2 regions of the Acinetobacter sp. CY05 genome follow, and region 2 is predicted to be linked to the other one. Evidence: riboswitches for the same ligand, from Rfam matches in the RefSeq annotation. Region 2 holds a riboswitch; the other holds the start of a gene.
The links. A riboswitch is a leader RNA that binds a small molecule or an ion and turns the genes downstream of it on or off. The one in region 2 is predicted to bind glycine.
Positions count from the first base shown of each region.

Region 1: linked by a shared signal. The riboswitch ahead of AC5YCD_RS07765 (D-amino acid dehydrogenase) and the one ahead of AC5YCD_RS08935 (D-amino acid dehydrogenase) in region 2 are both predicted to bind glycine.

Region 1 is NZ_JCAKMW010000007.1:49,310-52,733, forward strand. Features, by position in the region: gene AC5YCD_RS07755 (malate synthase G) at 1-408, opposite strand, end outside; gene AC5YCD_RS07760 (hypothetical protein) at 490-612, opposite strand; gene AC5YCD_RS07765 (D-amino acid dehydrogenase) at 637-1,863, opposite strand; glycine riboswitch at 1,969-2,055, opposite strand; partial or broken gene AC5YCD_RS07770 (amino acid transporter) at 2,325-2,548, opposite strand; gene AC5YCD_RS07775 (zinc-dependent alcohol dehydrogenase family protein) at 2,855-3,424, shown strand, end outside.
Region 2 is NZ_JCAKMW010000010.1:69,087-72,510, reverse strand. Features, by position in the region: gene rodA (rod shape-determining protein RodA) at 1-495, shown strand, start outside; gene AC5YCD_RS08940 (hypothetical protein) at 531-1,295, opposite strand; glycine riboswitch at 1,416-1,499, shown strand; gene AC5YCD_RS08935 (D-amino acid dehydrogenase) at 1,622-2,869, shown strand; gene AC5YCD_RS08930 (A1S_1983 family putative colistin resistance protein) at 2,890-3,424, opposite strand, start outside.

The DNA.
Region 1 (3,424 bases), on a different contig from region 2:
ATAAAGTGACCCCCAACGTGCATTGGCGGCATTTAAGCTATAACGCGCGTTACGTACAGGAACAACCAGCTGTGGACCGGCAAGCGTAGCGATCTCTTCATCTACATTGGTGGTCGTGACTTGGAAGTCCTCAACCTCTGGCAGTAAATAGCCAATGTCTGTTAAGAAAGCTTTATAAGCATTTAATTCGAAAGTATTGTTGCGATGCCATGTATCAATTTGACTTTGTAGCGCATCGCGTTTGGCCAACAGATCTTTATTCTTTTGGGTAAATTCCAGGGCAATTGTTTCAAAATTTTGCCAATAGGTTTGACTGTCAATCCCAGTGCCGATTAAAGCTTCGTTTTCAATAAAGTCGTAAAGTTCTTTGGCAATCGCTAAGTGACCGTGTTCAGTAAATAATTTCATGTTGTCTATCCTATTTTTTATACACACGACGATCTAAATCGCTGCGCCGTGAGTGATATACTTTTGTGCAGTAGGCAGGTCTTAGATGGATTGCATACTTAAAGCAACCAGTACCGTGATCAGTTGTAAGACACAGACGAGGGCAAATAACTGCCAACCGCGTTTTTTATTTTTTTGCCGTAATTCAGAGACAAAATTTGACATGATTTTAGCCTCCGTAGATACGGATTAAGCAGCAGCCAATACAGTTTGAATTTCATGGCGTATCAAAACTGCTGTGGCAGCAGATAGGGTAAACCCCAAATGGCCATGCCCTGTATTATAAAAGACCCGTGATTGGCAACTGCGTTGTACACGTGGCATCATGTCCGGCATCATTGGACGTAAGCCCGCCCATGAGATCACATTATCTGTGGCAATATCGAAGTTCTTATTGACCCAATCGACCAAAGGCTGAATACGGTCATGGCGGATATCCTTGTTATAGCCATTAAACTCTGCCGTCCCAGCAACACGGAAGCGATCTTTGCCCAAACGTGAAGTGACAATTTTTGCACTTTCATCTAATAGACTCACCCAAGGCGCATTGTTAACACTCTGTTCATCTTGTAAATTGACCGTAATTGAGTAGCCTTTGACTGGATAAATATGAATTTTGTCGCCCAGTTGTTCGCCTAAATGGTAACTATTGACACCACCACAAATCACTACACCATCAAATGTCTGTTGCTGTTGGGCATCTTGTTGGCTGTAGAGAATATCAACCCGATCAAGATGCGGGCTAATATTTAACACATTGGCTCCTAAACAGAACTTCACCCCATATTTTTCACATGCTGCGGCTAGGCCGCGGGTAAATTTATGAATATCACCCGTCGCATCATCTGGTGTATAAAAACCAGCGTAATATTGACCGGTTAAGGTGGGCTCAATGGCCTTAATTTCATCAGGTGTGACTGCATGGCGCTCTAAGCCACCTTTTTGCAGCAACTGATTGACTTTTTTAGCCACCTCAAATTCATATTGATTATGATAAAAATGCAAAATCCCTTTTTTTTCTAAATTAAAATCAAAGCCTTCTTCATCAGCAATGCGAAACATATGCTGACGCGCCTCTAAGGCAAGGCGTACTGTGGCAATGGTATTGTTTTCATAATGTTTAATGTTATTTAAAAATGACACTAACCATGTGTATTTATGCAGATTAAAAGAAGGATTGAGCAGCAATGGCGCGTCTTTTTGCGACATCCACTTTAAGCCTTTAGCGATGGTGGATTTCTGATTCCACACCTCTGCATTACAGGCAGACAATTGACCGCCGTTGGCAAAGGAAGTTTCCATTGCGGGGTAGAGGTTTTTTTCAAAAACAGTGACATCAAAGCCTTGCTTGACAAGTTCATATGCAGTGGTCACACCCGTGATCCCTGCACCAATAATAGCAATATGATGGGTCATATCGTCCTCACTAATTTAGGTGATATCCCATCTGTCCTTGGACCTGAGAGTTTCGGGATTGCCCCTTCCTCCTTCGGTGTGCTGATGCACTCTCCAGATTTTTTATTATGCGTTACAGTCCTTTTGCCTGAGAGTTTCCGGGATGTTGCACCTTCGGCGAATCATTGAAGATTTCTCTCCTGTAACGATTTTTTTATTATGCAATTACGATGCCATCCTTGATTTTAAGTTCCAGAATAAAATAATCGTAATTGAAGCAATGTGCAGCCGTTATTCCTTGTGTGACCGCACTGAAAACAACAGTAGCAAAAATTAATTGCACCATAATGATACATCGTGTTGTTCATCTGTTAAAAAAGGTGAATCATTGATTCACCTCGTTGCATAGATCAAAACACTAGACTGACTTATGTCGAGCTTTAGCTTGAGCAGGTCGGTAAAAGCCAAAATAACCAATGCTTTGGCATTTTAAATTTAGATGCTTGATGCAAGTGAGGTTGCGTTTTGTAATAGCGTAAATAACAACACATAATCAATGCCCAAATACTAATAAATAAAATCACGCATAAAGCACTGGCAAGCGTAAATAGCTCCATAGTATTGGGCACAAATATTGTAAAGCTGCTTTTGATAACTGTCCAAATCGAGCAGGTGCTAAACGATATTGTGATAAACCAAAAAGCATGAATGGTCAGTGATGGCGATATCACACCCAGCTTTGATGGCCTTACAATACATAAAAGCATTTTATTAGCAGCAGGGCATAGCACATCTCATCTCACTATTCCTTCGGTGAGTCAAATTAGTTTGATTGCTCTCTTATCATCATGGTTTATGATGCATAAGCATATGCCAAGAAGATAAATAACTAGGATGAGCTGCTTGTTGTTATCGTTTTCTACACTACAGTCAAATCTTCAAGCACTCATCTGCTGCTACAATAATGTCAAATCCTTGTCAGCTTACAATAGCTTTCATTCAAGATCAGGCGATGTCTAGCCATCAGCGTTATGACAAGAAAAATATTACCCATCAAGAGATAAGTTTTATGCAAGCGATTATTGTTCAACATCCTGCAGGTTTTGATCAGCTACAAGCCGTTGCACTACCTGAAATTTCTGCACCAAACAATGGCGAAATTCAAGTGAGAATTCATGCCAATTCATTAAATTTCCATGATTTGGTGGTTGCACGTGGCGACTTCCCGACTGAAGATGGACGTATTTTAATGTCTGACGGTGCAGGGGTGGTTACAGCCGTTGGTGCGGACGTGACTGAATTTGCAGTGGGGGATCATGTGGTGTCCTGTTTCTTTCCGACTTGGCAAAGCGGCCCTGCCACTTTGTCCGATTTTAAAACTGTACCCGGTGATGGGATAGATGGTTATGCACGTAACATGGTCAATGCACCTGCAACTGCATTTACGCATGCCCCTAAAAATTATAGCCATGAAGAGGCAGCCACCTTAACCACCGCAGGCTTAACGGCTTGGCGCGCGTTGGTTGTGGATGGTCAACTTCAAGCGGGTGATACAGTATTGATCTTAGGTACAGGTGGTGTG
Region 2 (3,424 bases):
ATGTTTTTTTTACAAGACTATCAAAAGAAACGAATTTTAACCTTATTTGATCCTGAGTCTGATGCATTAGGGGCAGGTTGGAATATTATTCAATCTAAAATTGCCATTGGTTCTGGTGGCTTAAGTGGTAAGGGTTACTTAGAGGGTACTCAGTCGCATTTAGGTTATTTACCTGAGCACCATACTGACTTTATTATGTCAACCTTTGCTGAAGAGTTTGGTTTTATCGGGGTATTTGCCTTAATTTGCTTATATGCCGCGATTATTTTTCGTTGCTTAATCATTGGTTTAAACAGTTTTCATAATTTTGGTAAGTTATATGCCGGTACAGTGGGCTTAACGATCTTCTTCTTTGTGTTTCTAAACTCAGGCATGGTGAGCGGTATTTTGCCCGTTACAGGTGACCCTTTACCCTTTATGAGTTATGGCGGGACAGCCGTAATTTCTTTAATGGCCAGTATGGGGATTGTGATGTCAGTACACACCCATCGTTAAATCAAAAAGCCTCAATATGAGGCTTTTTTCATGTATTAAATTTGTAGCTGCTGCATTTGTTGTATTAACTTTGCTTTGACTTGTTCAATTTTAATGGGATCTGTTGCGCGTGACAGTTCAGCTTGGGCTTTTTTCCCTAAAAAATATTGAATCCGCTCACTATTGGCACCAGATGGGTGAGGAAAACCCTGTAAAATCTGCTGCTTTTTTAAATAGCCTAAGTTAGCTAGATGAGAGAGTACATGCGCCACACTTTGACCGAGCGGAATATAAACAGCATTGGGTAACACTTTTAACTGTGGCAGAAAGTACTGTTCAAGCTGTTGATATAAAAAATCATTTTTGAGTATATGAGGACTCGTGCCATTATAATTTTGACAATTGATAAAAATAGCGTGCGGTAAGACAGCGCTCATATTTACTAAATGCTGTGCTTCATTAAATAATGCGGCGGTTGAGTTCAGCTGTAACTTTTGCTGTAAACCAAGATGATCTAAAATTTGAATTAAGTTGCGGCGAATTGGACCACTAAAGGCACCTTGCTGTTTGGCATATGCCAAAACTTGATCATCGTTTAAACCTTGAGCAAGCGCTTGTTGTACAGCCTGTATGGCATTTTGCCATTGTAATCGCCCCGGGGTAATCCCGAGCAACACCACTTTAGCCTGTGTATTGATATACTCAAAGGGAGTGTAATAACTGCTGATTTTAGCTTGATGTGCTAACTGTAACAGATCAGTGTGTAGCAGTTGCTCTAAAGGATAGTGTTGAAATAAAGTTTTATAGTGCTGAAACAACATTAGTATTTTTCCTAAAAAAATTGATTTCATTTGAATTTAAAATTTTTTATATGACGCTGCAAAATGTGAACAAATTTTATGCTTGGCTTGGTATAAAAATTGCTCATAATGATTGATCTACTACAGCTTGTAGGAGAGAGACATCAGTCCGCCGAAGGAGCAACACCCCAGGAAACTCTCAGGCAAAAGGACTACAAGCTGCTATCACATTCTGGAGAGAAGTTAGGCTCGACTTAACTCACCGAAGGGGTAAAGCTCTCAGGTAAACATGACAGATGGGGAGAAAATGAAATGCAAAATAATAATAACATTTCAAGGAGCCTGTTATGCGCCATATTCTTGTCATTGGAGCAGGTATCACCGGTGTGACCTCTGCCTATGAGTTAGTGAAACTCGGTTATCAGGTCACTGTCATTGATAAACATCTCTATCCTGCCATGGAAACTTCATTTGCCAATGGTGGGCAACTGTCCGCCTGTAATGCGGAAGTATGGAACCAAAAAGCCACAGTATTAAAAGGTTTAAAATGGATGTCGCAAAAAACTGCGCCCTTATTATTAAATCCTTCATTTGATTTACATAAATATGCTTGGTTAATCGAATTTTTAGGTAATATCAAACACTATGAAGCCAATACGCGTGATACGGTTAAAATGGCACTCTTGGCACGGCAGCGTTTATTTGCCATTGCTAAACAAGAACAAATCGACTTTAACCTAGAAAAACGTGGCATTTTACATTTTTATCATACTCAACACGACTATCAAGTGGCCATGCGTGTCAACGATTTACTCTGTACAGGCGGGTTGGAGCGTCATGCGGTCACCTTAGAGGAAATAAAAACTATTGAACCCAGCTTAACTGGCAATTATTACGGCGGATTTTACTGTCCAGGAGATGCCACAGGTGATATCCATAAATTCACCATGGGATTAGCTCAAGCGACAAAAAAATACGGGGTAGATTACCTATTTGCTAAGGAAGTCACCCAGATGCAGCCACATGCCACAGGGGTAAGGGTTGAATATCGCGCCAGTCAAGAAAATATGCACTCTGATGCAGCAGTCATTGAGGAAATGCAGGTGGATGCAGTCTTAGTCTGCGGCGGGGTGGGCAGCTATCATCTGGCACGTATGCTCGGTGATCGCGTGAATGTTTATCCCGTTAAAGGCTATTCTATTACTGTGAATTTAAATGACAGTCATAGTCAAAGCCATGCACCTTGGGTCAGTTTACTCGATGAAAGTGCTAAAATTGTCACATCACGTTTGGGGGTAGATCGCTTACGTGTCGCCGGTACAGCAGAATTTAATGGCTATAACCGTGATATTCGTGCTGATCGTATTCAACCACTGATTGATTGGGTGAATCGTAACTTTCGTGTGTGTACCGAAAGTGTAGTGCCCTGGGCAGGACTGCGACCGATGATGCCTAATATGATGCCTGTGGTGGGACGTGGGAAACGCGAGCGTATTTTTTATAATACTGGTCATGGCCATTTAGGATGGACCTTATCTGCCGCTACAGCGGTGATGGTCAGTCAAGCTATTGCCCGTCAACATCCAACAGAATAAGCCAGTGTATACTGGCTTTTTTAATCGTAGAGTCTATATACGCCGCTAAAGCGTTCACAGCCTTGTTGCTGAGTCTTCACCACTAAAATAGCTTTAGAGTAGGCAAAAGAATATTTGCAATCATGTTCATTATCAATAATTTGGGTTTTTTCTTGGGGGGTAGTATACGCCAAAAAATTGATCGTTTGGGTTTCTACACGATTATTAGGATTACGATAGGCAATGCCTTCAATTTTAATACTGTCTTTACCCAATTGATGCAGTTTTAAATGCACAGGCTGTGCCGAAATCTGACCTTGTTCAAATTTTAAATAATGTTGGGTAAGGGTTTGATTGAGTGAAATATATAAATTTAAATCATCTACACGCTGTTCAATTTGCTGGCGATAACAGCGAGTTTGTTTACATTGCTGGCTACGCTTGAGCCATAATTTTTGGGTATCTTGCAGTAAACGAATGGGTGCATCACTAACCAATAATGCAGTCAGATAATGATTGTTGAGCTTTTCTCTAGATTCTTGTAAGCCGCTTGCACAAATCCCTGGGCGATGGTGG